DNA from 4 places in the Clostridium sp. AWRP genome. Region 4 is predicted to be linked to each of the others. Evidence: a T-box and tRNA genes for the amino acid it is inferred to sense, from the RefSeq annotation. Region 4 holds a T-box; the other regions hold tRNA genes.
The links. The T-box of region 4 lies ahead of leuS (leucine--tRNA ligase). A T-box ahead of a tRNA ligase gene usually reads a tRNA of that ligase, here a tRNA-Leu.

Region 1: it has a tRNA-Leu gene. The T-box ahead of leuS (leucine--tRNA ligase) is inferred to sense a tRNA for this amino acid. The anticodon was not compared.
Region 2: it has a tRNA-Leu gene. The T-box ahead of leuS (leucine--tRNA ligase) is inferred to sense a tRNA for this amino acid. The anticodon was not compared.
Region 3: it has a tRNA-Leu gene. The T-box ahead of leuS (leucine--tRNA ligase) is inferred to sense a tRNA for this amino acid. The anticodon was not compared.

What each region holds. Positions count from the first base shown of each region.
Region 1 is NZ_CP029758.2:3,536,067-3,542,054, reverse strand. Features, by position in the region: gene DMR38_RS16420 (helix-turn-helix transcriptional regulator) at 1-51, shown strand, start outside; gene DMR38_RS16415 (hypothetical protein) at 38-418, shown strand; gene DMR38_RS16410 (MFS transporter) at 554-1,996, shown strand; gene DMR38_RS16405 (hydroxyacid dehydrogenase) at 2,003-2,944, shown strand; tRNA gene DMR38_RS16400 (tRNA-Leu) at 3,235-3,321, shown strand; gene DMR38_RS16395 (LysR family transcriptional regulator) at 3,512-4,396, opposite strand; gene DMR38_RS16390 (FAD-dependent oxidoreductase) at 4,576-5,988, shown strand, end outside.
Region 2 is NZ_CP029758.2:4,185,900-4,191,887, forward strand. Features, by position in the region: gene DMR38_RS19515 (N-acetylmuramoyl-L-alanine amidase) at 209-838, opposite strand; gene DMR38_RS19520 (hypothetical protein) at 1,100-1,669, shown strand; gene DMR38_RS19525 (DMT family transporter) at 1,689-2,576, opposite strand; gene DMR38_RS19530 (hypothetical protein) at 3,078-3,473, opposite strand; tRNA gene DMR38_RS19535 (tRNA-Leu) at 3,774-3,860, opposite strand; gene DMR38_RS19540 (VanW family protein) at 3,915-5,072, opposite strand; gene DMR38_RS19545 (competence/damage-inducible protein A) at 5,331-5,988, shown strand, end outside.
Region 3 is NZ_CP029758.2:3,617,216-3,623,203, reverse strand. Features, by position in the region: gene DMR38_RS16805 (hypothetical protein) at 1-23, opposite strand, end outside; gene polA (DNA polymerase I) at 341-2,971, shown strand; gene coaE (dephospho-CoA kinase) at 2,996-3,619, shown strand; gene DMR38_RS16790 (lytic transglycosylase domain-containing protein) at 3,639-4,238, shown strand; tRNA gene DMR38_RS16785 (tRNA-Leu) at 4,280-4,366, shown strand; gene DMR38_RS16780 (hypothetical protein) at 4,685-4,891, shown strand; gene DMR38_RS16775 (spore coat protein) at 4,912-5,172, shown strand; RNA gene ssrS (6S RNA) at 5,456-5,646, shown strand.
Region 4 is NZ_CP029758.2:259,877-265,864, forward strand. Features, by position in the region: gene DMR38_RS01255 (DUF2225 domain-containing protein) at 1-40, opposite strand, end outside; gene DMR38_RS01260 (GTP pyrophosphokinase family protein) at 228-1,016, shown strand; gene leuS (leucine--tRNA ligase) at 1,095-3,527, opposite strand; T-box leader at 3,650-3,856, opposite strand; tRNA gene DMR38_RS01270 (tRNA-Gln) at 3,958-4,032, opposite strand; gene DMR38_RS01275 (hypothetical protein) at 4,109-4,627, opposite strand; gene DMR38_RS01280 (DnaJ domain-containing protein) at 4,659-5,240, opposite strand; gene DMR38_RS01285 (DUF5685 family protein) at 5,224-5,988, opposite strand, start outside.

The sequences.
Region 1 (5,988 bases), 1.3 Mb from region 4:
ATTGAAGAAATATTTATTTATGAGGAGGATTCAGAAAATGAAAACTTTTAATTATGTATTTATTATGGTAGTAGTTGTAATGTTAATTAGTTCAGCAATTGGCATGTTTTTTGTAGGTGGATATACGTCTGAAAACATATCTTTAATCCTTATGGCAATGGCTGTGGCTTCAGTTATTAGTAACATACATTATAAATTTATTGTGAAGAAAAAAGATAAAGATGAGCGAAATATTGCCATTGAAAACAGAGCTAAAGCGAAGGCTTTTGATATTATGGAAATAGTATTTGGCATTCTTGTAATTGCATATGTTTTTTTTAGAGCTAGTTTATTTATAATTTTTCTTGCGATTGCAGCATATTTGGTTATTTTTGCAGTCTATATGGTATGTTTTTCTAAGTATCACAAGGAAATGTAAAAACTTATTAACAATGAATAATAAGATGTAACATTGATCAAACTAACTAGTAACATATATAGATACAGGCTTATTTTGATAAAAAACTTGAAAGACTAAAGGGATGAAAAGCATTTGTGAGAGGATGAGTGAAGGTTGAAAAAAATTGAAAGTGAAATGAACAAAAAAAAGTGGCTGATCCTGATTACAGTTGTTTTTGCTACATTTATGTCAACACTTGATGGCAGTATTGTAAATGTAGCACTGCCGGATATGGCATCTAAATTAAATGTAGGAATGTCAGGTATTACATGGGTTGTTACCAGTTTTTTAATAACTGTTGCAGCAACTATTTTAATATTTGGAAGGCTTGGAGACATGATAGGAAAGACAAAAGTTTTTAAATTTGGAGTCGTTCTTTTTACAATGGGTTCACTGCTGTGCGGTCTCACAAGTTCACTTCCCTTACTTGTAACAGCAAGAGTTATACAAGCAGTAGGAGCATCGGCTACCATGGCTACTAATCAGGGAATCATAACTCACGTCTTTCCGGCTAACGAGAGGGGGAGGGCACTTGGAGTTTTAGGTACATTTGTGGCATTGGGTTCTATGGCAGGTCCTCCAATTGGGGGTATTATTGTTTCAGCTATAAGCTGGGAATATATATTTTTAATAAACATACCTATAGGAATAATTGTATTTATACTTACATTAAAGATATTTCCTAAAGCACATACCACCTCTGATGAAAAACTAGATATAAAAGGAGCTTTACTATTTGTAGTAGCTACAGTTTCGCTGTTTGGAGCATTGGGACAAGGTCAGGTAAAGGGTTATGACAATATATTTATAATTTTAGCTTTTGCAATTTCATTTATAACTTTTGTATTGTTTATTATATTAGAACATAAAATAAGCATGCCCATTTTGCAATTGAGTATTTTTAAAAACAGTTTATTTTCAATAAGTATAATATGTGCTTTTATTTCATTTATCGCAATTAGTGCATCAAATATAATACTTCCCTTTTACTTTCAGTATACATTGAAGTTTTCACCGGCAGCATCTGGAATTCTCATGATGGTATCTCCTATTGTTTTATCTGTAGTGGCTCCTTTTAGTGGATATATGTCAGATAAAATTGGATCCGAGATACTTACCTTATTTGGACTTAGTTTTACAAGTTTGGGGTTGTTTTTTATATCCAGTTTAAATGAAAGGTCTTCTGTACTTTTGATTATAGCTTATATAGTAATTATGACTTTAGGAAATGGAATGTTTCAATCTCCTAACAATTCGTTAGTTATGTCTACTGTTAGTAGAGATAAGCTTGGGATAGCAGGAAGTATAAATGCCCTTATTAGAAACTTAGGATTTGTTTTAGGCACATCTCTTTCTACTTTATTACTTTACAATAGAATGAGTCATAAAATTGGGTACAGAGTGGTGGATTACATAAAAGGCAGAGATGATGTTTTTATTTATGGCATGAGATCAGTATATATAAGTGTTGGCATTATGTGTTTATTTGGAGTTTTGATAACTGCATTAAGGTTTTACTATAGTAAAAAATTAAGGGGATTATATATGAAGGGGTGATTTAGTATGAGTTATAGAGTTTTGATTACGGAAAATATATATGAAGAAGGCAAGGAGTATCTTAGAAGTCATGGTTATGAATTAAAGATGGCTTCTGATATTTCAGAAAATGTTTTGGTAGAGGAAGTAAAGGACTGTGATGCAATATTAGTTAGAATGGCAAACATTACTGAAAAAATTATGAAATCAGGAACAAAGTTGAAAGTCGTATCTAAGTTTGGTGTTGGAGTAGATAATATAGATGTTGAAGCTGCATCAAGTCTTGGAATAAGAGTCACCAATTCTCCTGAATCCAATAAGAACAGTGTGGCTGAGTATACTATGGGCCTTATACTATTACTTGCCAAAAAATTACTTATTTATGATAGAGAACTTAGAGATGGAAATTTTCAAATAAGAAAAAGTTTTGGAATGGATCTTGAAGGTAAAACCCTTGGAATTATAGGAGTTGGAAGTATAGGAGAGCTTGTTGCTTTAAAGGCTTCAAAGGGATTTGGCATGAGAGTTATAGGATTCAAGCGAAATATAACTTCAAATCAAATGGATAGTATAAAACTTACTGGAGATTTAGATTATGTACTTAAAAATTCTGATTTTGTAAGCTTACATGTTCCACTTACGGGGAAAACAAAGGGTATGATAGGAAAAAGGGAGCTGTCTCTTATGAAAGCTAGAGCTTTTCTTATAAATACGGCGCGGGGAGAAGTCGTTGATGAAGATGCCCTTCTGGAAGCACTTTCGCAAAATAAAATTGCTGGAGCTGCCATTGATGTATTTAAAGGAGAAAAACCATCTAAAGATAATCCTATTTTTAAACTTGAAAATGTAATTGTAACGCCTCATACTGCAGCACATACAGAAGAGGCAGGTATAAGAATGTCTGTTCATCCGGCAATTGGCATAGATGAAGTGTTAAGTGGAAGAGAGCCTTCCTGGCCGGTGAATTAGCATGATTTCTATAGAGGTGTATTTACTTTGAATAAACCTCTAGGGTATGATTCCTTTAGCACGGAGATATTATATGTTCAACATAAGATCTGTAAAGCAGTCAGATAAAGCAAAATTACTAGACAGCTATATAAATAAATAAGTAAGAAAGAAATGGAGCAGCAAGGTAATTAATTTTCTGCTTCGTAAATTATTTTTTTAAAAATTTTAACTTGACAAATGTGCTAGCACCTGTTATCATATTATTTGTTAACCGCTAAAGTATAGAAATTAGCAGCGGATACAGATATGCCGAAGTGGTGGAATTGGCAGACGCAACGGACTCAAAATCCGTCGTTGGTGACAACATGCGGGTTCGACTCCCGCCTCCGGCACCATGAATATCAACGGATGGCTGTATTACTTAGTTTAAGGACTATTTAATACAGCCATTTTTATTAGTTTGCAACAATATTTGCAACAACCAGAATTAAATTCAGCGTAAATTTTTATAGTAGTTTTTATGCTTATTTATTTTCAAATTTCATCTGTAATTTTTTTATAAAACGAACCTTTTACTAAAAGATGTTATATAATATGATATTTTTGGTTATTCACATAGTTCAAAAAGCATTTTATAGCAGGTGTAAGTGGACGGTTCTTTTTGGTTATTAGACATACTTCCCATGTACAATCCGGCGTGTTAAATGGAATAGCTTTTACATCTGCTACATCCATGCCTATAAAGTGAACACCTACACCAATACCTTTGTTCAATCTACTAAAATTATGTATTAGAATCAATTCCATAGTTTCTAAGTAGATTTTTGGCTCAAAACCAGCTTCTCTACATTTCTTAATGAAATTGTGTCTTAATTTAAAATTACTATTTAATAGTAAGAACTGTTCATTTTTTAAATGATGAAAATCTATTTCATCATTTTGTGATAATGGATTATCTGTACTTACAAGAATACACATTTTATTCTTTAAAATAGTTTGAGAATCAAAAGATGTTTCATCAATTGGTGCAATGCTGAAGCCAATATCTTCATGCTCATTAAGTATAGCTTCTTCGCAGGGAATGTCTTGGTATTCAGTGATATTTAAAATAATATTTGGATGTAGTAATTTAAAGTTTTCAATATATTTGTCTGGAAGTGCACTAATAACACCAAAAGATATTGCTATATTTAAGACATGTTTTTCTTTTTTTCGAATTTGTTCAAAATCCTTAGTGATTGATTCCATCTGTAATATAATTTGAGTTGCATGTTTTTTAAAGCTTTCTCCATAAGGTGTTAGAACTACCCCGGATTGATTACGAATAAATAGAGAAGCACCTAAATCGTTTTCTAAATTTTTTATAGCTGAACTTAAGGCTTGTTGAGAGATATAGAGATTTTTTGCTGATTTGGAGATAGATTTACAATTACAAATTTCTAAGAAATATTTAAAATATTGAATTTTCAATTATCTCACCTCCCTTGTGAAATAATGATTCTATACGATTACAATTATATTACATTGAAATATAATTAGTCAATTTACTATGAGCACAGATATTTTTTGTTGATATACAATATAATTTTGATATGCATGGTGATATTTTAGAGTTAGAATTGTTATAAAATTAACAGGAGGTAATTAATATGAACATCACTAAATATCCACATGTATTTCAACCATTGAAATTTGGAAATACAACATTAAAAAATCGATTAGAATTTACACCAATGGTTAGTTGCTTATCTAATGCTGAAGGGGAAGTAACAGAAGAAGCTGTTGAATTTATTGGAATGCAAGCACGTTCAGGTGTATCACAGGTAATAATTGGAGATACACAAGTAGATTGGGAGAGAGCTGTATGTTTTTATGGTGAATTAAATGTACATCATGATAAATATATGACAGGACTTTCATTGTTGGTGGAAGAGGCACACAGATATGGAGCGAAACTTTCTATTGAGTTAGCTCATGCTGGGCGTGGTGGTGTTCCTTCTATGAATGTAAAACCAGGATTTGCACCTTCGTATCTGCCTACGCCAGGTCGTATGCAAGATTTAAAAGTTATGGATCGTGCTGATATGGATTATGTTATTAATCAATTTAAAGATTGTGCAAGCAGAGTTAAACGTGCTGGTTTTGATGCTATTTTTATTCATAGTGGTCATAATAATTTATTAGGACAATTTTTATCACGTTCTAGTAATTTGCGTACAGATGAATATGGTGGCAGCATGGAAAATCGTATGCGTTTTCCATTAGAGATTATAAAAGGTATTAGAGAAGTAGTAGGATCTGATTTCCCATTAGAAATGCGTGTTAGTGGAGATGAGATGACAGGACCTGATGGTATTCATATTGAAGAAACAATTGCTTATTTAAAAGAGGCACAAAAATATATCAATATGGCACATATTTCTTGTGGAAATGTGTTTGTTGAACCAGGTGTTAAATATTCTGTACCTTTATATCTGCAAGAACGTATGCAAAATGTAAAATATGCAGAAGCTGTTAAAAAAGCAGTTGATATTCCAGTATCTGTAGTTGGAAATATCTTTACTTTAGAAGAGGCAGAAGAAATTATTGCATCAGGTAAGGCCGATGTTGTTGGTATGTGTCGTTCACTTATGGCAGATCCAGATTTGATTAAAAAATCTGTAAACGGTGAAAGTGAAGACATTCGTCCTTGCTTACGATGTATGGATGGTTGTGGTAAAATATTCAATGGTTTTCCAGTACGTTGTGCTGTAAATCCAGTTGTAGGTCGTGAGTTTAAGTACAAGGACATTCAACCGGCAAAAATCAAGAAAAAAGTAATGGTAATTGGTGGAGGACCAGCAGGTATGCAGGCAACTCAAACATTAATTAAGAGAGGACATGATGTTACTTTATATGAGAAATCAGATCAATTGGGTGGTTTACTATTAGATGCAGGTGCAGTGTCCTTTAAAAATTTAATGAGAGATTATACTAAATGGAATGTAGATACGACTATGAAATCTGGAGCAAAAATTAGGCTTAATACTGAAGTGACTAAGGAATTAGTAGAGCAAGATAAG
Region 2 (5,988 bases), 650 kb from region 4:
GTTGTGGATTATTTAAGATTAACTTTTCAATAGTATTTTTTCTATATTTTATTCCACATCCAATTGTCTTAGAAGCACTGAGGGATTTATATCTTGAAAATTAACTTATACACAGTCATATTTTTACAATAATGAAGTTCTTTTAAATATTGTAAAAATATCCGTAATATAAGGTTGATTTTTTGCTTAGTAATACCTACATTGACGATCATTGAGCATTTTCATTTAAATACTTTATTATGCCATCTGAAATATTTTTTGCAAGTCTTTTTAATACATCCTCATTCGACAACCTTTTTCTATCCTCAGCATTAGTTATAAATCCACATTCCATAAGCACTCCAGGTATTTTGCTATATCTTAGTACTGCTAGATTTTGTCTTCTTATGCCCTTACTTTCCCAACCATCATTTTTTACTGCCTGACTTTCTATTGTTTTTGCTAATCTTATCCTTTCAGATTTTTGATATCCATTTACATCATAATATAATGCAGTTATTCCATTAAAATTTTTATCATTTAAAGAATTTACGTGAATTGAAACAAAAACATCTGCATGAGAAGAATTCGTTTTGTTACCTATTTCTTTAAGTGGTACTAGCTTGTCCTTATCACGAGTCAAAAATACTACATCTCCCTGACTCTTTAAGTAAAACTGAGCATACTTTGCTATCTTTAAAGTTAAGTCCTTTTCACTCATATTTCCATAGCTTGTCCCTCTATCTATTCCTCCGTGACCAGGGTCAAGTACTATACGATACTTTTTAGATGAACTATGATTATTTGACATTTTAACTACAGGAGATGCAGCTACTTTCATAGAGTTAACTTCATTCAATATTTTAATATTTTTTCCGAAAATAAACATTATCAAAATTAAAAAAATGCAGGAAAACATTAACTTTTTTCTGCTGTCAATTCTCATAATATCACTGTCCCTTTTTCGTTTTTTTATGATATGTACATTATATCATTTGTTTCCTTAATATTCCAGTTAATATTATCCTTCTAGCAAATTATATTTTTACATAGATTTAATTTTGTTTTAATATGCTATTAATAATTATATATTAGTATATTTACATAGGAGGTATCAAATATGAATATATGTATAGACATTGACGGAACAATTACAGACCCATATTACTGGATAGAAAGTGCCAATAAATACTTTAATAAGAATATAACTGCCGATAAAGTAACCCAATATGAACTTCATAAAATTATTGGAATAACAAGAGATGAGTATATAGATTTTTACAATAAAATTAAATTTAAACTTCATAGTGAAGAGACAATAAGAAAAGATGCCATAGAAGTTATACAAAAACTCATAGAATTAAATAATATTTATTTTGTAACTGCTCGTGAAAAATGTCTGGAAATTGTAACGCACAAATATTTGAATAAATATGAAATACCTTATAATGGTGTTTATGTCCTCGGTTCTACCCATAAAGTAGATACAGCTAAAAATTTAAAATGTGATATATTTATAGAAGATAGTTATGAAAATGCCCTTGAATTATCTAAAAATAATTTTAAAGTACTACTAGTAGACACAAACTACAACCGCCTGCCTTTAAATCAAAATATCACCAGGGTATTAAATTGGAATGAAATATACGATATTATAGAAAAAATGCTGTTACAAAAAAAAGCCATGTAATAGCATTTTCCTAATTTTATCAATCATCCGCATTTGTAGTAGCTATAACCACTGCAATTACTATAAGTATCCCACCTATAAAAAAGCCAAATGTAAGCTGCTCGTGGAGGTAGAACCATCCAAAAATTGAACCCGTAACAGGCTGAAAAAATAAAAATAGGGATCCAGTTCCTGTATCCATAAGTTCAATTCCTTTATTCCACAAAAAAAATGCTCCTGCTGTAGATACAACTCCAAGATAAATCATCCCAAGTATGAGACTTCTGTTATTTAGTATTAATGCAAAGTTATTATTTTGCATTAGCATAAATGGAGTGGTAAATATTAAAGCAAATAGCATTGCATATGTAGTTATAATTAGTGAATCAAATCGCTTAGATGCTATTTTTACATAAACAGACAATAACGCCCAGGTCACAGCAGCCCCAACAAGAATTATATTTCCTAAAAGATGTTTCATAAACATGGAATCCAATCCAATAACTATGATGACACCAAAAGCAGCAAGTATTAGAGAGATTATTTTTTTCTTTGTAAATAACTCCTTAAGTATGAATCTGGCAAATATAATCACAAATACAGGTGTAGACGCTGTAATTAATGATCCCATATGTGCATCTGATAATTTTGTGCCCATAAACTGGAGGCATATAGAAATAAAATATCCTATAAAACCTATCCATGCAATGAGAAGCCAGTCCTTCTTTTTTATAACTACCTTACATCCTTTTTTATAATTAAAAAACATAAGTATTAAAAACAGAACTACAAAGGCAATTGCATATCTAATCCACACAAGTGTAATTGGAGAAATAAACTCCAGTATATATTTACTAACTACATACATTCCACCCCATATACAAGCTGCCAAAAATAAGCATATTGATCCAATCAATCTTTTTTTCATTATTAATACCTCCATCTTCTTACATTTATATAAGTTAACATCTAAGAGAAGGTATTTTAATCAAACAATCAACCTTTATCTTAGATTATAGAGATACAACTGGTTGATCATTTTCAAATAAATCTGAAAAATACATATATATTTTTCCCACCTTTCATAATACCATGATGCAAATAAACTAAACATCCATGTTTTTCACTAAAACTTATTCGCTGTATATTTATATTTTAGTATATCACAGCAAAATGTAACATACTATTTTATTTAATCCTGATCTATATTTATACAAGCCCTTAAAATTTTTAACTGACACTATATTTAAAAAAATTTAAGCATAGCAAAAGGCCCCCAAAATCAATCAGAGGTCTTATATACGCTTGGATTATCGGATGGGCGGTGTATCCATCATCTCAGGTACTCTTTCGAGTGTGTCGGGAACCATTTCCGACCTCAATAATCCTATAATTATCATATACATTTGTTATATTTATTATACATTCTTTACTTATTTTTGTCAATAATAAATTTCTTAACTCTTCCACTATGTAACCTTCTCCGAAGCTTTGATTCTTGAATGTCATACATTGTAGAGACATATAAATAATTTTCATCAACATCTAACTTTATTCCAACTAGGATATTTTTATTAAGAACTTTAATTAATTCTACAGTATCCCCTTTTTCATTTGGATTTATCCCGACATAATCAGGATTTTTTATGATATTTGATATATCATCTATATGTTTTAAACAATTAAAATGCTTTTCCTTTATTAAATGGGCTGGAAGTCCTTTGGAGCGATATATTTTTTGTAATGGTAAATTTGAACCAATTATATCGTTTAATTTTTGATAAAACCTTCCAACTTGAATTAATTTATCATTTTTGTCTTCCATTTTCCCATCTCCTCTACAAAACATCTACTCCTATAAGCTTATAACTTTTCAAACAAGTAGTAAATATTTTGTAGAAATTTAGTTATTTTTATACCTGTATAACTTTTCCAATTAATAGTATCCTGTGATTTTAAAGTTATGCCATTAATAATTCTTCTTAACACCTTATCTAATACTCTATATGGTATCCTAATCCAATATTTGGCATTAAAAGTATTGAATTGCAAAATCTGCACAGGTTAAATAAAAATAAAGAATCAAGACTTCCAACACCATCGCTGAAAGCCTTGATTCTTCTATTGGTGCGGATAACAGGACTTGAACCTGCATGAAGTTTCCCTCACTAGAACCTGAATCTAGCGCGTCTGCCAGTTCCGCCATATCCGCATAAGTTACTTATCTATTATAGCATACTTTTTTAATTAAGTTAATAAGTAACTTTTATTTTGACACTGAAGAATTGGAATACAAATTAAATACTATGTTACCACCTGAAGTATAGCCTTGTATGTATATAGGATATTTAAAATCATTTCTAAATTTATAATCTATGTTTCCGTAATCTACTGTAGCATCCATTCCTTGAGAAACATAATGAACAGGCATAGTATGATGAGTCCTTTCAGTAGATGTAAGTCCTGCTTTAGCAACTACATTATAAAGCGTCGTAGATACCTGGCATATTCCCCCGCCAAGTCCTGACTCTACTTTATCTCCAATAATAACAGGAGCTGCCTCATATCCTTTGGCTGCAGTTCTCTGACCTACAACATCATTGAAGCTAAAAGTATCTCCTGGCATTACTACATGTCCATTTATGCTGCTAGTAGCAAGTGATATGTTATTTGCTCTTTCACCAGAAGATATACCTCCATAAGCTGTACTAAAATTAGATATTAATGTGTCAACAGGTTTAAGATCATCTTCCTTTATTTTAGCTTTAGTAGTTTTGAGCACTGCTTTTACAGTTAAATCCTGATCTGAATTATTATCTATTTTAGATTCAATATCTTTTTTCAAAGCTTCTTTATCTACTTTAACCCCGTCTTTCTGTGGTATTACTGAAAACTTCACTCCTCCCATTTCAAGAGATGCATTCACAGGTTCTGTATCAACTTCACTTGCAATTTTATTTACCATATTATCTATAACTTTGGTGTTATAAGAAAATTTCAAATTATAGTTTACATTTTTAGGATTCTTTAATAATTCATATTTTTTAAATATATTGCTGCTTTTTCCATAAGAATAGGCCAACTTTACTGTATCATCCAAGTTGTACGTAAAACTTAAACTCGAATAAGGTAATTCATAACTTTTACTTCCTGCAGTTATAGTAATTTGTTTCTGTTGAAATTTATTTAAATATCCGCCGTTCATTATAATCTTAGCCTGATCTTTAGTTTTTGCAGAAAGATCCGTATTATTTATAGAAACTTTAGGATAAATTAAGTTATCCCAATATTTTATATCATTATAATGATATACTATAAATCCGCAGCTTATACTCAAAAAAATAGTTAAGGCAGCCAAACCTAATATTTTTAATCTTCCGCCTGACTTTCTTTTTGACTTCCTAGTTCTTCTTTTTGCACTCATCATTATCACCTCTTCACTTTCACATAGTTATTATACTATAGAGCAGTAACTTTTATATATAAAAATTATTAATTTAATTACTCAACTTTCGCAGTTTTAAAAAACTTGCGAAGCAAAGCTTCGCAAAGTTTTCATATTAAATCAAAATTCTATATGTACAAAAGTTGATTTAATTATTATTAAATAAACATAGCTTTTATGCTATCATAAAAGTATGTTTGATTTACAAATATACTTAAGTATGGAGGTAATACATAAATGAAAGCTGAGATATTATGCGTTGGTACAGAGATTTTACTTGGAGATATCGTAAATACAAATGCACAATTTATTTCCAAAGGATTAGCTGATCTTGGTATAGAAGTGTATCACCAATCTGTTGTGGGAGATAATCCTCAGAGACTTTTAGATGAGTTTAGAAAATCTTTTGAAAGAACTGACATTATAATTACAACTGGAGGGCTTGGGCCTACACAAGATGATCTAACTAAAGAAACTGGTGCCGAATACTTTAACAAGGAAATGATTTTAGATAAAAATTCACTTAACCATTTAGAATCTTATTTTAAGAAAATAGGGAAAACAAATTTAGAAGGCAATAACATAAAGCAAGCTTACTTTCCTGAAGGTGCTTATATATTTCCTAATCCACATGGTACGGCTCCTGGCTGTTGTATGGAGCAAAATGGCAAAATTTTAATAATACTCCCCGGTCCTCCAAAAGAGGCAAAGCCTATGTTTCAAAATTATGTAGTTCCATTTTTAAAAAAATATAGTAATGGAATAATAAAATCTAAAACACTTAGAGTTTGCGGTATGGGAGAAAGTTCTATGGCTGAGAGTGTCTCAGATCTTATAAATAATAGTGTAAATCCCACTGTAGCTCCTTATGCAAAGGAAAATGATACAATACTTA
Region 3 (5,988 bases), 1.2 Mb from region 4:
GAAAATTTATAGCTTAGTAACATATAAAAGCCTCCTTGAAAATAGACTGCAATTAGTAATATATAGGATATCTAGTATAGAAATTAAATAGAAAAAATTTTGGATCTGAATTGCTATAATAAAGATTTTTAATTAGTTGAAATTATTAATTGCGGTGAAAGTAAAAATTAATTATAGAATTATTAACTTGTACATGATATAATTATAGTTTTAATGTGTTTATATTAATTTTAGAATAAGATAAAAATTTTTACAATACTTTATTTCTAATTTCCGATAAAAATGATACTATATATAGAGTGTACAGTTTCTTCATAAATGAAATTTTGGAGGTAATTCAATGAATGATGAAAAGTTGCTGATATTAGATGGACATAGTTTGATGCATAGGGCATTTTACGCACTTCCAGATTTAACTAATCTAGAAGGAACCCATACAAATGCAGTTTATGGTTTTTTAAATATGCTTCTTAAGATGAAGGAGGAAATTAAGCCAGATTATGTAGTATGTACTTTTGATAGGAGTGCACCTACTTTTAGACATAATAAATACAGTGAATATAAAGCCGGAAGAAAAAAGATGCCTCCTGAATTGTCAGAGCAGTTTCCAGTAATCAAGGAAATATTAAAAATGATGTCCGTAAGTATTTTTGAAATAGATGGATTTGAAGCAGATGACCTTATGGGAACACTATCTGTCTTTGCTGAAAAAAATGGCATACAGGTCTATATAGTTACAGGAGATAGGGATGCCCTTCAGCTTGCTACAGATAAAGTAAAGGTAGTTATCACCAAAAAAGGTATTACTCAAAAAGAGGTATATGATAGAAATAGAATGATAGAAGAATATGGGGTAACTCCTACACAGTTTATAGATGTTAAAGGACTTATGGGCGATACTTCAGACAATATACCTGGAGTTCCTGGTGTAGGTGAAAAAACTGCTTTTAAATTAATAAAACAATACAAGAGTATAGAAAATGTATATGAAAATGTAGAGGATATAAGTGGAAAGAAACTAAAGGAAAACTTAAAAGATAATATGGAGCAGGCTATTTTTAGTAAAAAACTTGCAACTATTATGACTAATGTACCTGTGGAAATGGATCTTGAGTCCATTGAGTCAAAGGAAGAGTATGATGCACAGGGATTAAAGAAGATGTTTGAAAAACTTGAATTTAAATCTTTGATAAGCAAAATCCATGGACTTAACGAAATTCAGGAGGATACAGCACAGGAATTTGATGTTGAGTTTACGGAAATAGATACTTTAAACAAGTTTGGTGATTTTGTAAATTGTTTAAAAAATAATGATTTAGTATATATAAACTTTAAGGTAGAAAACGAGGAAAGCTATTCTAGAAGTTATATAGATAAGGTATTTATAAGTTTAGATGAAAAAAATTTTCAGATACATATAAATGAAATATATAATGAAGACAAGATTAAAGCAGTAGAGCTTTTTAAGGTCTTATTTGAAAATGAGGATATATCAAAGGTAGGGTATGATGTAAAAGTTCCCTGCAGCATATTATATAAAATGGGTATAAGATTTTTAAAATTAGAATTTGATATAAAAATAGCAGCTTATCTTATAGATTCATCGAGACCTGACTATGAACTTAAGGATGTTATAAGACAGTATACGGGAGTTGAAATTTCAAAAGATGACGAAAAACTTTTTGCTAAGGAAACTGTACTTTTTAGTAAAGTTTATTCCGAGCTTACAAAGAAAATAGAAGAAGCTCATATGGAAGAGCTTTTGTATAAAGTAGAACAGCCTCTTATATACGTGCTTGCATCTATGGAATGTGAAGGCTTTAAGGTCGATAAGGGTAAGCTTGTGGAACAAGAAGGTAAATTTAAAGTTGAAATAGATAAAGTACAGGAAGAAATATATTCTCTTTCTGAAGAAGAATTCAATATAAATTCTCCAAAACAGCTTGGGAAAATTTTATTTGAAAAACTTGATTTACCTGTAATAAAAAAGACTAAGACGGGATATTCCACTAATGCAGAAGTACTCGAAAAATTAAAAGATAAACATCCTATAGTTGAAAAGATAATTTACTATAGACAGCTTACTAAATTGTATTCAACATATATTGAAGGACTTAAGGCAGTAATACAGGAAGATGACAAAATTCATTCCAGTTTTAATCAAACGGTAACAACTACGGGAAGACTTTCAAGTACAGAACCTAATCTTCAAAATATACCTATAAAATATGAGATGGGTAAAGAGATAAGAAAAATATTTGTTCCAGAAAATGAAGACTGTGTTATACTTTCAGCAGACTATTCACAGATAGAATTGAGAGTACTTGCTCATATTGCTGATGATGAAAATTTGATAAGTGCATTTATAAATCACAGTGATATTCACACAAAGACTGCTTCGGAAGTGTTTAAGGTACCTATAGATGAAGTTACATCTGCGCAGAGAAGCAATGCTAAGGCAGTAAACTTTGGTATAGTCTATGGAATAGGTGACTTTAGTTTGGCTAAAAATTTGAAAATATCTAGAAAAGAAGCAAAGCTTTATATAGACACCTATTTTGAAAGGTATCCGAAGGTAAAGTTATATATGGACGATATAGTGAAAGAGGCTAAAGCAAAATCTTATGTTACCACACTTATGAATAGAAGGAGGTTTATACCTGAGATAAAATCTTCAAATAAAATAGTGAGGTCGTTTGGAGAAAGACTTGCAATGAACACACCTATTCAAGGCAGTGCAGCGGACATAATAAAAATAGCTATGGTAAATGTGTATAGAAGATTAGAGGAGAATAAATTAAAAAGCAAACTAATACTTCAAGTACATGATGAACTGATTCTAAATGTATATAAAGAGGAAATTGATAACGTAAAATCTGTAGTAAAAGAAGAAATGGAAAAAGTTTTACAACTGAAAGTTCCTCTTGAAGTGGATATAAGTGTAGGAAATAATTGGTACGAGGCTAAGTAAATTAGTATAAAGGGGAAGAAAACTGTGATTAAAATAGGGCTTACTGGAGGTATAGGAAGCGGAAAAAGTACTGTTTCTAATATACTGAGAGAGCACGGTATAAGTATAGTAGATGCAGATGTTATAGCTAGGGAAGTAATTGAAAAATATCCTGTAATAATTGAAAAAATCAAATATGGCTTTGGAGAAAGATTTATTAATCTTTCAGGTAAACTTAAAAGAAAAGAATTTGGAGATTATATATTTTCTAATCAAGGAGAAAGAGCTAAATATGAAAGTATTATAATGCCTTTCATTAAAAAGGAAATATTAAAAAAAGTAGAAGAATTAGAACAAAAATGTGAAAAAATTTGTGTTATAGATGGAGCTACCCTCATAGAAAATGGATTTTGTAATTATTTAGATGAAATGCTATTAGTTTGGGTAAATAAAGGAGTACAGATAAGCAGAGTGAAAAGTAGAGATAAATTAACTGAAGGTCAAGTGCTTAGCAGAATAAACTCTCAGATGCTTTTGGAAGAAAAGAAAAAGTATGCGGACTTTGTATTAGATAATTCTAATACCTTAGATGAAACTAAAACACAATTAAAGGATATATTTATAAGAATAAGCAGAAAATATGGGGGGGTGAAGTGTCCTAAAATATAGTTTTTAAGACACAAAAAAATTGAGGTTTCTAAAAAAAGTAGCAATAGTTATAATACTAATAATGGTAGCTGTATTATGTGTAAAAAGTATTGCAAGATATTGTTATCCATTAAAGTATTCAACTTATATAGCAAAATATGCAAAACAATATGATTTAGATCCCTACTTTGTAATGGCTGTGATTAAGACAGAAAGTAACTTTAAAGAAAATGTAAGATCTAACAAAAATGCTATAGGACTTATGCAGATAACTCCAGATACTGCAGAATGGGCAGCAGATAAAATGGGAGTATCAAATTTTCAAGATAACATGTTAAATGATCCTGAGTTTAATGTAAGAATGGGATGTTGGTATTTGAATAATTTGAAATCAGAGTTTAATAACAATATGGATCTAATTTTGGCAGCTTATAATGGAGGTAGGGGCAACGTACAAAAGTGGTTGAAAGATTCAGAGCATTCTAAAGATGGAAAGAATATACAATATATACCTTTTAAAGAAACGGATAAATATATTAAACGTGTAAAAGTAAATTACAGGGTATATAGGTACTTATATAAAAATTTACAGATAAATACTTCTACAATTATTGTAAATTTTTATAATTTTAAATTTTAGTTGACAGTTTCATAAAAAATCATTATAATAACTATTGTAATGCGAGGGTGGCGGAATAGGCAGACGCGCTACTTTGAGGGGGTAGTAAGAGAAATCTTGTGTGAGTTCAAATCTCATCCTTCGCACCAATCAGAAATCAAAAGAGAAGCAGATTGCTTCTCTTTTTTATGTCCTAAATTACCAAGTCACTAAACTCTATTTTTACCTACATGAATTACATAGGAAAAATAGGATCAATAAGATTTCATATAAAAGCAAATTCTAAGCATTCCATAATATTCTTGGAGTGTTTATGCACAGTAGATATATATCCGCAAATTCTTGCAAAGTGTTATTTATTTGAAAATGTCTAAGAGCTTATGTTTAACGATCTTGAATCTTATATACATAAATTTGATTTATAAGGTAATAATATACTTGTAAAAAAAATTAGGGAGGTAGAGATTATGACAATTGGCAACAAACAATTGGATACTGGAAACTTAAAGGTATTGAAGGATCAAATTGAGTACGAAGCACTGATGAACAAAAAGTTTAATGAGTATTCAGGAAGATGCAGTGATACACAAATAAAAAATTTGTGTAATGAAGCTGCACAAGTTCACAAACAAAACTTTACATCTTTAAAATCCTATTTAGATTCACATCAATAAAAAGAAAGGGGAATTAGATTATGAATGAACAAGAACTTATGCATGACCTTTTAGCTAGTGAAAAACAGGTTATCTCAGCATATAGTACAGGAATAACAGAAACTTCTTGTACTAATTTGAGAAACACTTTAGTAAACAATTTTAAAAGTGCCCAGGATATTCAATACAAGATTTTTGATACTATGAGACAAAAGGGATGGTATCCTACAAAAGATGCTACAGAATCGGATGTACAACAATTAAAAAATGAATCTAATCAAATTATGAGTTCATTAAGATAGTTAAAATAAAAAGCAATCTCAATTTTAAAATTGAGATTGCTTTTTATTTTCTAAGTGTTTTACCTAAGGTATGCTTCAATAGATTTAAACTAGTATTAAAATTAAATTGAAATGTTTAATTTATTGTGATAATATACATATATGGAATGATAGTAAGCTTGTTTTTAAGTTTATTAAAGATATTGATCTATAGTATTTTAGGATAGTTTCTAATAAGTGAGGTTTGAGGGACGTGTGAGTAATCACTACAGGTTTAACTTCCGTTCTTCACATTAAAAGAAAATAATTTCTGAAATATTCGATTAGCTTCTTATCTTGATCCTACAGTATTTATAAGGGAGTTCAATATTTTGATGCGTATATGTACCTTCTGTGAGACCTTTAAGGCATTTAAGAGATAGAAACATCTGTGAGGGCACCCACCTATCAGTGTGATAGGTTTCAAGAAAAAAGCGGCGGTATTTCGGATAAACATTAGATAAGTGAAGAGAGGTATTTATATCTCTCTTTTTGTTGCAATTAAAAGTAAACATTTTTTTAAAAACAAATAAATATTGTATTAGAGTCTTGCTATGAATAAAAGGTATGTGTACTATTAATTTATAAGAGTACTTATCAATGAATCTTACTTAGTGGGAAAAGCAGATATCCCAAATCTTTGATTTGGTGATAGTCGCTTTCGCTGTGTGCAAGCAGATATCCCAAATCTTTGATTTGGCCATAGTGGCTTGCGCAGAGTGCGTGGGAGTGTTACAGTAGGTAGCCATCAGATAAAAATAAAAAATAAGTAAGACTAATTTTGTATAATAGTGATTA
Region 4 (5,988 bases):
CATTTAAACTTTTTAGACCCAAAGAGTTTTTTTTAGACATATCCGCAGCCACCTTCATTATGAATAATATATTATTTGTATTGATTGTTAAGTTATAATATTATTATATCAAAAAAATTATTAAAATTATACTATTAAATGTATAGAGAACATATATACTATATTGAATAATTTAAATTTTTGATATAATAATAATGTACTTATATAATTCGTTGGGGGTGATTTATGTGGCAATAGGGGAATGGAAAACATTTTTAATACCATATAGTCAAGCTGTTGAAGAGTTAAAAGTGAAATTTAAAAGTATAAGAAAAGAATATAGAAAAAAGAATGAATACTCACCAATAGAATTTGTTACTGGAAGAGTAAAGGAGATATCTAGCATATTAGAGAAAGCCAATAAATTCAATATACCTCTTGACAGAATAGGTTATGAGATGGAAGATATAGCTGGTATTAGAGTTATGTGTCAGTTTGTAGATGATATAGAAAAGGTAGTTGAGATAATAAGAAATAGGAAAGATATGAGTATAATGTATGAAAAAGATTATATATCTAATGTGAAGGAAAGTGGATATAGGAGTTATCATGTAATAATTAAGTACCCTGTTAATATGGCAGAGGGTGAGAAAGAAATACTAGCTGAGTTTCAGATAAGGACTCTTGCCATGAATTTTTGGGCTACTATAGAGCACTCGCTGAATTACAAATATAAGCAGGATATACCTGGTGGAATAAAATTGAAACTTAAGAGTGCGGCAGATGCAGCTTTCCAGCTTGATCAACAGATGCTTGAGATTAAGGATGAAATAAAAGATGCTCAAAAGTTGTTTGAAGTAAAATCAAGCTTGGTTTCTGATATAATGAACAATATACTTACTATGTCTTCTATGGGAAAGTTAACTGAATCAACTAGATATCAAGTCCAGTTAAATAATTTAATTGAAGAGGGAGAAGTATCTGAACTTGTAAGCTTACTCCGATCTACAGAAAAGTTACTTCAAATGTATAAATAGCTGTCATGTTACAATTCAGTTGCAAGTTTTAACCAAAACTAGCAACTGAAATTAATAATGACAGCTATTTACATATTGTTATTTTGCTACTATATTTACAAGCCTGCCTTTTACAACTATGACTTTCTTTATATCTTTACCGTCTAAAAGAGATTTTATATGTTCATTAGAAAGAGATAACTCTTTTATCTGGTCTTCTTTTAAGTTCGTGGATACATTTATTTTAGCTTTGATTTTACCATTTATCTGAATAGCTATTTCTGCCTCATCTCTTATAAGTGCATTGGGTTCAAAATCAGGCCATTTTTCATTAAATATGGAATAGCTTTTTCCTAGAGATTCCCATTGCTCTTCTGCAAAGTGAGGTGCAAAAGGCGCTATGATTTTTACAAAATCAATTACAGTATCTTTTAGCAGCGATACATTTTTATCTTTTTGCTGAATGTACTTTGAAAGTGCATTTGTAAATTCCATAATTCTAGCTATAGATGTATTAAATTGAAATTTATTAGCATCTTCTGATACAGATTTGATTGAAAAGTTTCTTGTATAGTTAAGATCCTTTTCGGCAGCATCCATAGAAGTTTTTCCAGTATCTCCACTTTCTATAATTTCTTTTACGGAAGAGATAGTTCTTTCAATTCTATCTACAAATTTACTTATGGATTTAATTCCGTCATCGTTCCAGGCTCCACCTTCGCTGTAGTCAAATCCAAACATAAGATACATTCTAAATACGTCAGAACCATATTCTTGTATGCAGTCATCTGGAGATATGGTATTTCCTTTTGACTTACTCATTTTTTGGCCATCAGGACCAAGTATTATGCCTTGATGTCTAAGAGATAGGAAAGGTTCGTCAAAGTCTAAGAACCCCATATCCCTAAGAGCTTTAGTAATAAATCGGGCATACAGAAGATGCATACAAGCATGTTCAGGACCGCCTACGTACATGTCTACTGGAAGCATTTTATCTATTTTAGCTTTATCAAAAGGTTTTTCACTATTTTTATTATCAACATACCTTAAATAATACCAGGAAGAGCATACAAATGTGTCTAAAGTATCGGCTTCTCTTTTTGCTGGACCTCCGCAGCAAGGGCATGTAGTATTCATGAATTCTTCTGATTTTAAAAGAGGAGACTTACCATCAGGAGAAAATTCTACATTATAAGGGAGTTTAACTGGCAGTTGATCTTCTGGTACAGGAACTATTCCACATTTTTCACAATATACTATAGGAATAGGAGTTCCCCAATATCTTTGTCTTGAAATTAACCAGTCTCTTAGTCTGTAATTTACTTTTCCAGATCCTAATCCCATACTTTCAAGCTTTTTAGTTACTGCTTCTTTGCCTTCTTTTGTAGTTAGACCATTGAATTCACTGCTATTTATCATTTTGCCATGTTCTACATAAGGTAAGGAATCTCCACCTTCTATAACTCTTTCAATAGGGAGCTTATATTTTGTTGCAAATGCAAAGTCTCTTTCATCGTGGGCAGGAACTGCCATTACGGCACCAGTACCATAAGTATTTAGTACATAATCTCCTATCCATATAGGGACCTTTCTGCCATTTATAGGATTTATAGCATAAGAACCACTGAATACACCAGTTTTTTCTCTTGTAATTGATTGTCTTTCGATTTCACTTTGTTTTTTAGCTAAATCTTTGTATTTTTCTACTTTATCTTTATATTCTTCTTTGGTCAATTTATCAACTAATTTATTTTCAGGTGATAAAACTACATAAGTAACACCAAATAAGGTATCAACTCTTGTGGTAAATACGCTGAACTCAATATCGGAATCTGCTACTTTAAAAGTTACGTTTGTACCGGTGGATTTACCTATCCAATGTCTTTGCATAGCCTTTGTTTTTTCTGGCCAATCCAGCTTATCTAGGCACTGAAGAAGTTCTTCTGAATAATCTGTAATCTTGAAGAACCATTGAGTTAAATCCTTTTTAGTTGCCTCAGTACCACATCTTTCACAAAATCCATCTTGTACCTGCTCATTTGCAAGTACTGTTTTACAGCTAGGGCACCAGTTTACAGGGGCATTTTTTCTATAAGCTAAACCATGTTTATATAATTGTAAAAATAACCACTGGTTCCATTTGTAATACTCAGGATGACAGGTAATTACTTCGTTTTCCCAGTTGAACATTGCACCCATAGATTTAAGTTGTTTTTCCATAGTAGCTATATTTTTTTCTGTTGAGTCACTTGGGTGTATTCCAGTTTTAATAGCATAGTTTTCTGCAGGAAGACCAAAAGAATCAAAACCCATTGGTTGGAACACATTATATCCCTGCATTTTCTTAAGTCTTGCCCAGGAATCTACAGGAGCATAGTTAAACCAATGTCCTGCATGAAGTTTACTACCTGAGGGGTAGGAGAACATCTCCAGTACATATAATTTTTTATCTAAATTGTTATCGTCAAATTTATAAAGTGATGTTTCTTCCCATTTTTTTTGCCATTTTTTATCAGTTTCGATACTGTACATAATATCTTCTCCTTTATTTGTAATTTAATATAGCCTTTACGCTTTTGTAAGCTAAAGAAGTCTAGTAAAATTGTGGTGTTTATTTGTTGCTAGAATATAAAAAAATCTCTCATCTCTTAAAATTAAGAGACGAAAGATTTAGCTTCCGCGGTACCACTCTAATTAAACCCATAAACTGGTTTCACTCAAAAAATAACGGTTCATACCGTATCTGATTTTCTTCAGATAAGCTCCTAAGGTGAGTTCGCATTATGTTCACACTGTTTTTCACCTAACAACAGCTCTCTTTAGTGATATAAATACTACTGTTCCTTTTTCAAAGCTAAATATTAGTTTATTTCTCATTTTATAATATTAAACAGTTCTCTGTCAAGAATTTATTCTTAAATTTTATTTTAAAAAAGAACTCCTAAAATAAAGAGTTCTTTCTTGGCTGCCCATGCTGGACTCGAACCAACACATACCTGTTCCAGAGACAGGTGCCTTACCATTTGGCGAATGGGCACTGTTATTTAAATCTCAACAATAAACATTATATCACCATAAATTCATATGTCAATAGTTTATCATTAAATACAATACTATTTTATTATTTTTAAGATATACCTGTTAACATAATTTATAAATAAGGTTAATAAATAGTCATATATTAGAAAAGCTATTTGTGCACCTAATACTATTAAATAGGGACTTATTTTTATTTTTAAAAGACCAGGGAAAAATAGACTGTAAAGTAGAAATAGCACTAATAAACATATATTAAAAAAAGCAAGTTTTAGTATAATTTCAAGAGGTAATTTCCTGAGTTTCTCAACAAAATATTTTATTAATCCATAGAGACCAAAAAATACTATGTAGGAAAGTACTGTGATTTTAAACCCGCATATTAAAAGGGATAGTAGGGAAGTAGCTGCATAAATAGTAATAGCATTTTTGTAATCTGTAACGAGCACCGATAATGGTATGATAAAAGAAGTCAAAGCAAGAAGAAATCCCTTATTCACTGGAACTATGCCACTTAAGTATATTAAAATGACTCCTAAGGTAGTTAAAAAACCTCCTTTAGTCATATTGGAGGTTTTATTTTGAGATTTTGTCATTTACATCCACCTCTTTTTTAGATTGACAATTTTAGCAATTTCCACCTCCACATAAGCAGTCTAAACAATATAATGTAGCACAGATGTTACATATGTCAGGGTCTCTTCTCCTGTTGTCATAATAAGGTTGTCTATAGGAATTATTCATACCCCTTAACTTGTTTAATGCCTCTTGGTATTTAAAATTATTTGGATCAAGACTGCAGGCAGTGCTTAAATTAGTGCTAGCCTGGTCATACCAGCCTTTTCTAGTATTTAAAATTCCCATGAGGTAGTGCCATTCTGCATCTCTTGTATTTATTTCCATGAGTTTTGATTCTGCACTGCTTAAATTCCCATTATAAATATCATTTTCTACAGATTGATATGTGCTAGAATTGCTGCCAGTATAGGCATCACTACTTCCATTATTATATGTATTTGTCCCTTCATTTTTCATCAAATAGTCATAGGCTTCATTTATGTCTCTCATTTTATCCTCGGCTAAATCCTTAAGTGGATTATTACCATACTGATCAGGATGATATTTTTTAGCTAAGGTTCTATAAGCTTTTTTTATTTCATCTTTTGAAGCATTTTCATTTATTTCAAGTACTTCATATGGATTTTTCATCTTTGTAAACACCCCTTTTAAAAACTTTATCCATTTTATCTAAAAGTCCATATTGTAATATATTGTGTAGTAATTCTTCATTCTTTTTTATAGGAAGTTTTTCAAAAGTATTCATGCACTGTGCAGCACAAGTACCTAAAATGAAATCAATTCTAGTTTCTATTTCTTTAGAAAATTTTTCATAGCTTAAATTTTCTGCGTTAAAACATTTGTTTATAACATTAAATTTTCCCTTTGACATATCATCACGTAAATCATCTAAAGCATCTATAATATATATCCATTTTCCAAGGTTATATCCAAGAAAGTACAGTTCCTCTTTAATTTTTTCACACTTAAAAGAACTTAATATAAATCCAGTAAGGTGTGCAAAAGGATGAGCTATCATATCTATGGATTTATTATTAGTTTTCTTTTCAAGTTCATAAAGATTGCTTAAATTTTCTTTTATATGTATGAAAACTTTTTTATAATTTTCATCTGTTTTGTTAAAGTATGTTTTGAGACAAATCGAAAATATCTTGCTTTTTAAAGAATGTTCGTCGACTGTGTCATCCAAAAGTTTGAAATAACTTAGATATATATTGCAAAAAGCTGCATATTTCAGAGAATCATTGTCCTTTAAAAAAATTTTTTTTTGCAGGGGATGAAGGATACATCTTTTTTTTACATAAGTTTGTTCACCGGTTTCTAAAGAGTCTAAAAGCAGCGCAAGAAAAGTCATGTCATAATTTAGAGAGATCCTAGG